Nonomuraea africana: one gene and its partner. Each later gene encodes a partner of the first gene's protein in a complex. Links are inferred from orthologs where the notes say so. Each region holds a gene or a part of one and is shown in the gene's direction. Other genes may lie near its edges.

The links.
Region 2: the proteins of rpsG (region 1) and tig are in contact, whole or in part, in a crystal structure (PDB 3GTY), measured with the Thermotoga maritima proteins. The link is inferred for Nonomuraea africana from one-to-one orthologs. Residues at the interface, in WP_004081843.1 of Thermotoga maritima: Lys34, Lys52, Lys55, Glu59, Arg62, Gln63, Glu66, Asn67, Lys69, Val71, Arg95, Ala109, Lys110, Lys111, Gly112, Arg113, Pro114, Glu117, Glu121, Ile124, Ala125, Tyr127, Asn128, Asn129, Thr130, Gly131, Lys135, Asp139, Arg142, Met143; in WP_004081061.1 of Thermotoga maritima: Glu122, Val124, Val129, Leu130, Tyr133, Glu188, Gly259, Ile262, Tyr263, Glu266, Ser270, Glu273, Gln274, Glu277, Arg308, Gln311, Ile312, Ser315, Tyr316, Glu325, Arg329, Arg336, Leu363, Phe366, Trp367, Arg373, Leu377, Arg381, Leu384, Glu387.

The regions. Positions count from the first base shown.
Region 1 is NZ_JADBEF010000001.1:8,395,346-8,398,393, forward strand. Bases 1-2,983 are described here. They hold rpsG (30S ribosomal protein S7), read left to right. Parts: upstream 1-1,248; coding sequence 1,249-1,719; downstream 1,720-2,983. Other genes in these bases: rpsL (30S ribosomal protein S12), read left to right, coding at 875-1,246; fusA (elongation factor G), read left to right, coding at 1,807-2,983. Also shown: more of fusA, read left to right, coding at 2,984-3,048.
Region 2 is NZ_JADBEF010000001.1:663,817-666,764, forward strand. Bases 1-2,883 are described here. They hold tig (trigger factor), read left to right. Parts: upstream 1-702; coding sequence 703-2,064; downstream 2,065-2,883. Other genes in these bases: H4W81_RS03020 (helix-turn-helix domain-containing protein), read left to right, coding at 1-534; H4W81_RS03030 (ClpP family protease), read left to right, coding at 2,308-2,883. Also shown: more of H4W81_RS03030, read left to right, coding at 2,884-2,940. UniProt on the Bacillus subtilis protein: Involved in protein export. Acts as a chaperone by maintaining the newly synthesized protein in an open conformation. Functions as a peptidyl-prolyl cis-trans isomerase.

The DNA.
Region 1 (3,048 bases):
CGGCAAGGCGCGGGGCGTTCCCCTTTTCCCGCCCACGCCTTAGAGACAAAGCCCCCGGCGTCCGTGCCGGCTTTCCGAGAGGCGTGCCCCCGGGCGTCCGCGTTGGTTCCGTCGTGCCGGGCCCTCTGGGGTTCCGCGTTGGTTCCGTCGTGCCGGGCCTGTACGGCAAGCTCAGCCTGCCGCCACCCTCGGCGCGTGGCCGGGGTCTGTCCAGGGATACGCGTCACCGGGCGCGCGGGCTGGGGTCCGTTACGGCGCACCCACCCCCGGCCGCCGAAGGGCCGCGATCACACGCACGCCCCCAGGACACCGACGAGAGAGCGAGTCGTTGAGCGCCGAGCCATGCACACGGTCAGGGCGCCGAGCCGTGCACACGGTCAGGGCGTCGAGCCGTGCACACGGTCAGGGCGTCGAGCCGTGCACACGGTCAGAGTGTCGGGCGGGGTGAGGCGTTGAGTGTCGGGTGTCGGGTGGGTGAATTCTGGCAAAGAGGATGCGGGGAAACGCGTGACGGAGAAGGGCCAGACAACTAGGGAGATGCGGGTAAGCTGGACCAGGGTCTGATAAGGCCACGGCACGAATGTACGGTCGCACCGACAGCGACCGGTCGCAGTCGTTTTGACGTGCTGCGCTGGGCTGGGTAGTCTTACCCTTCGTGCCCGTGGGTTCATGGGCCCTCATGCATGCGCTCCGACAGGCTGCGCGGCATGGTCTCTCTCCAGCGTTCGATTGCGCCGGGTGGTGGCTCGACAGAGCGCGACACGCCCGACCGCGTGGGTCGGCGCAAGAGGAAAATCAGCAGGTCATGACACCGGCAGTACCTGCGAAATGCACGACCTGACGTATTACCGGCCAAGGCACGAACGGAGTGGCAGTGCCCACTATTCAGCAGTTGGTCCGCAAGGGCCGGCAGGACAAGGTCACCAAGACCAAGACTCCTGCCCTCAAGGGGAGCCCGCAGCGCCGCGGCACTTGCCAGCGCGTCTACACGACGACGCCCAAGAAGCCCAACTCGGCTCTGCGCAAGGTGGCCCGTGTGCGGCTCACCAACGGCATCGAAGTCACGGCTTACATCCCCGGTGTGGGCCACAACCTGCAGGAGCACTCCATCGTGCTCGTGCGTGGCGGTCGTGTGAAGGACCTGCCGGGTGTTCGCTACAAGATCATCCGTGGCTCCCTCGACACGCAGGGCGTCCGTAACCGCAAGCAGGCCCGCAGCCGCTACGGCACGAAGAGGGAGAAGTAACCATGCCTCGCAAGGGTTCTCCTGGCCGTCGTCAGCTCATGTCTGACCCGGTTTACAGCTCGCCGCTGGTGACCGCTCTGATCAACAAGGTGCTCCTTGACGGCAAGCGCTCCATCGCGCAGTCGATCGTCTACGGGGCGCTCGAGGGCTGCAAGGACAAGACCGGCAACGACCCGGTCGTCACGCTGAAGCGCGCCCTCGACAACGTCAAGCCCACCCTCGAGGTCCGCAGCCGCCGTGTCGGTGGCGCGACCTACCAGGTCCCGGTCGAGGTGCGCGCCGCGCGCAGCACCACCCTGGCCCTGCGTTGGCTGGTGCAGTACTCCCGCGCCCGCCGCGAGAAGACCATGACCGAGCGCCTCATGAACGAGCTCCTCGACGCCAGCAACGGCCTCGGGGCGAGTGTCAAGAAGCGCGAGGACACCCACAAGATGGCCGAGTCCAACAAGGCCTTCGCCCACTACCGCTGGTAACAGCGGGTTCGACGAGACGACGAGGACGCGAGAGAAGTGGCCACCACGACCGCTCTTGACCTGGCCAAGATCCGCAACATCGGGATCATGGCCCACATCGACGCGGGCAAGACCACGACGACCGAGCGCATCCTGTTCTACACCGGCATCAACTACAAGATCGGTGAAGTCCACGAGGGCGCTGCCACCATGGACTGGATGGAGCAGGAGCAGGAGCGCGGCATCACGATCACGTCTGCCGCGACGACCTGTGAGTGGCTCGACCACACCATCAACATCATCGACACTCCCGGTCACGTCGACTTCACCATCGAGGTGGAGCGCTCGCTCCGCGTCCTCGACGGCGCCGTCGCCGTGTTCGACGGTGTCGCGGGTGTCGAGCCGCAGTCGGAGACGGTGTGGCGCCAGGCTGACCGCTATGGCGTGCCGCGCATCTGCTTCGTGAACAAGATGGACCGCGTCGGCGCGGAGTTCCACCGTTGCGTCGACATGATGATCAGCCGTCTGGCGGCGACGCCGGCTGTCATCCAGCTTCCCTGGGGCGTCGAGTCCGGTTTCAAGGGCGTCATCGACCTGGTGAAGATGAAGGGTCTGCTCTGGAGCGAAGAGGCTGCCAAGGGCGAGATGTACGACACCGTCGACATCCCGGCCGAGTACGCCGACGCGGCTCGTGAGTGGCGCGAGAAGCTGGTCGAGACCGTCTCGGAGAACGACGACGAGCTGATGGAGCTCTTCCTCGAGGGCACTGAGCCCACCGAGGAGCAGCTGGTCGCGGCCATTCGCCGCGCCACGCTGGCCAGCGCCATCAACCCGGTTCTCACCGGCACCGCGTTCAAGAACAAGGGCGTTCAGCCCCTGCTCGACGCGATCGTGGCCTACCTGCCCGCGCCGACCGACATCCCCGCCTTCAAGGGGCACGCGGTCGGCAAGGAGGACGAGGTCGTCGAGCGTCACGCGGACGTCAGCGAGCCCTTCTCCGCGCTGGCCTTCAAGATCATGAGTGACCAGCACCTGGGTCGTCTCACCTACATCCGCATCTACTCGGGCACGCTCGAGACCGGCACCGGGGTCATCAACTCGGTGAAGGGCAAGAAGGAGCGGATCGGCAAGATCTACCAGATGCACGCGAACAAGCGCGAGGAGCGCCCGTCCGCGCACGCTGGTCAGATCGTCGCCGTGATGGGTCTGAAGGACACCACCACGGGTGACACGCTCTCCGACCCGTCGAACCAGGTCGTGCTCGAGTCGATGACGTTCCCGGCTCCGGTCATCAACGTCGCGATCGAGCCCAAGACCAAGGGCGACCAGGAGAAGCTCGGCACCGCCATC
Region 2 (2,948 bases), 7.7 Mb from region 1 along the record:
GCCGCCACCCGCATCAGGACCTACGAGGTCCAGTTCGTCCCCGGCCTGCTGCAGACCAAGGAGTACGCCAAGGCGGTCATCACGGCGGGATCGGCGGGAGTCAGCCCCGACGAGATCGCCCGCAGGGTGGACCTGCGCCTGGAACGCCAGCGGGTGCTCGACCGTCCCGCTGGACCGGTCCTTTGGGCGGTGATCGACGAGGCCGCGCTGCGCCGCCCCATCGGCGGGGCCGAGGTGATGAAGGCCCAGCTGGAGCACCTGATCGACCTCATGCGCCAGTCCAACATCACGATCCAGGTCATGCCCTTCGACTTCGGCGGGCACAGCGCCGAGGGTGGCGCGTTCAGCATCCTGCGCTTCCCCGACCAGGACCTGCCCGACGTCGTCTACGTCGAGCAATTGGCCAGCGCCCTCTACCTCGACAAGCGCGAGGACGTGGACCGCTACACCGAGGTCATGGAGCGCCTTTGCGCGGTCAGCACCACCCCTGACGAGACGGTCAGCCTGCTCAGCAAGATCAGGGACGAGATCTGAACCTCTCTTCGTCGTGCTTGGGTGCACATCTGCCCTAGACTGGCGTGCGGCGTTGGACATTCGCCGGTGCGAGCATGCCCAACACCGATCATGTGGGCGCGGCGCGTGAGCCGCAGAGATTTTGGACGCGCCCGCGAACACTCAAAGCTTGATCAAGGAGACCACCCCGTGAAGACCGCTGTCGAGGAGCTCAGCCCGACCCGGGTGAAGCTCACCGTCGAAGTGCCGTTCGACGAGCTTGGCCCGAGCATGCAGGCGGCGTACAAGAAGGTCGCGTCGCAGGTGCGCGTCCCCGGCTTCCGCCCCGGCAAGGTCCCGGCCCGCATCATCGAGCAGCGCTTCGGCCGCGCGGTGGTGCTGGAGGAGACCCTCAACGACGCGGTGCCGAAGCTGTACAGCCAGGCCGTCGACGAGGTCGACGTCTTCCCTGTCAGCCAGCCCGACATCGAGGTCACGAAGATCGAGGACGGTGAGCAGATCGAGTTCACCGCCGAGGTCGACATCAGGCCCAACTTCGAGGTGCCCGACTTCTCGGGCATCGAGGTGACCGTCCCGACCGCCGAGGTCACCGACGACGACATCAACGCCCAGCTCGACGCGCTGCGCCAGCGCTTCGCCACGCTGACCGGTGTCGAGCGCCCCGCCACCACCGGCGACTTCGTCGTCATGGACCTGCGCGCCGAGATCGACGGCGTCAACCTCGAGGAGCAGCAGGCCAACGAGGTGTCCTACGAGGTCGGCGCAGGCTCTGTGCTCCAGGGCCTCGACGCCGCTCTCGAGGGCATGTCCGCGGGCGAGGAGAAGACCTTCCGCACCGAGCTCGTCGGTGGTGAGAACGCCGGCGAGGAGGCCGACGTCATCATCACCGTCAAGTCGGTCAAGGAGAAGGTCCTGCCCGAGCTCGACGACGAGTTCGCCCAGCTGGCGAGCGAGTTCGACACGCTCGAGGAGCTCAAGGACAGCATCCGCGAGCAGGCCCGCCGCAACAAGCTGGTCGACCAGGTCGTGCAGTCCCGTGAGAAGGCCCTCGACACACTCCTGGAGCAGATCGAGATCCCGATCCCGGAGAGCGCGCTCAAGGCCGAGCTCGACGCCCGGAAGCACAACCTCGACCACCAGGTGGCCGAGAGCGGCCTGAGCCGCGACGCCTTCTTCCGCCTCTACCAGACGACCGAGGAGGAGCGGCTCGCCGAGTTCGAGGCCAGCTCCGTCAAGGCCATCAAGAGCGGCTTCGTCCTCGACAAGATCGTCAAGGCCGAAGAGCTGGGCGTCAACGAGCAGGAGCTGACCAACTTCGTGGTCCGCCGCGCCATGCAGATGGGCGTCGCGCCCAACACGCTGGCCCAGCACCTGGCCGACAACGACCAGCTCACGCTGGCCATGGTCGAGATCGTCCGCGACAAGGCCAAGACCGTCGTCGGCGACGCCGCCAAGGTCGTCGACGAGGCCGGCAACGAGGTCGACCTCAAGGCCATCTACACCGAGATCAACAGTGCGGAGGGTGGCGAAGAGGCCGCCACCGAGGAGTAGGTCCCAGCTATGCGCCGCGAACCCCCGTCCTGCGCGCAGGACGGGGGTTCGTCGTCTCCGGCCGCGAGCGGGCTCGACACGGGCGCGGGCGGGGCTTGACGGAGCCCGTGCGCGCCGCCGGCGGCTGTTGACCGCCACCTGCGCCGACAGCGAACAGCCCGGGGACCGGGCATGACCTGTGGGCCGTGCGCGTTAAGGTCACAAGCAAAGCCCATCGATTACGACGCATCGGAAGGTGACGCTGTGACCAGCCCGCCGACCTTCTATCAGCCCGAGTCGCGAGGCCGTGAGAACGGCTCAGCCTTCCGGCTTGAGGACCAGCTTTACCAGCGTCTGCTGCGCGAGCGCATCATCGTGCTCGGCACGGACGTCAATGACGAGATCGCGAACCGCATCTGCGCCGAATTGCTGCTGCTGGCCGCCGACGATTCCGAACGTGACATCTACCTGTACATCAACTCGCCCGGCGGGTCCGTGACCGCGGGCATGGCGATTTACGACATGATGGAATACGTGCCGAACAACGTGGCCACGGTCGCGATGGGTCTGGCGGCGTCCATGGGGCAGTTCCTGCTCTGCGCCGGCGCGCCGGGCAAGCGCTACGCGCTGCCCCACGCGCGTATCATGATGCACCAGCCCTCGGGTGGCATTGGCGGCACCGCCGCCGACATCGCCATCCAGGCGGAGCAGATGCTCTACGTGAAGAAGACGCTCGCCGAGCGGATCGCCTTCCACACCGGTCAGCAGCTCGAGCAGATCGAGGCCGACTCAGACCGCGACCGCTGGTTCACCGCCGATGAGGCCAAGGACTACGGCTTCATCGACCATGTCGTGCGCAGTGCGCGCCAGGTGTCCTCTCAGGGCGCCGTTTCCTAAGGGGGAGC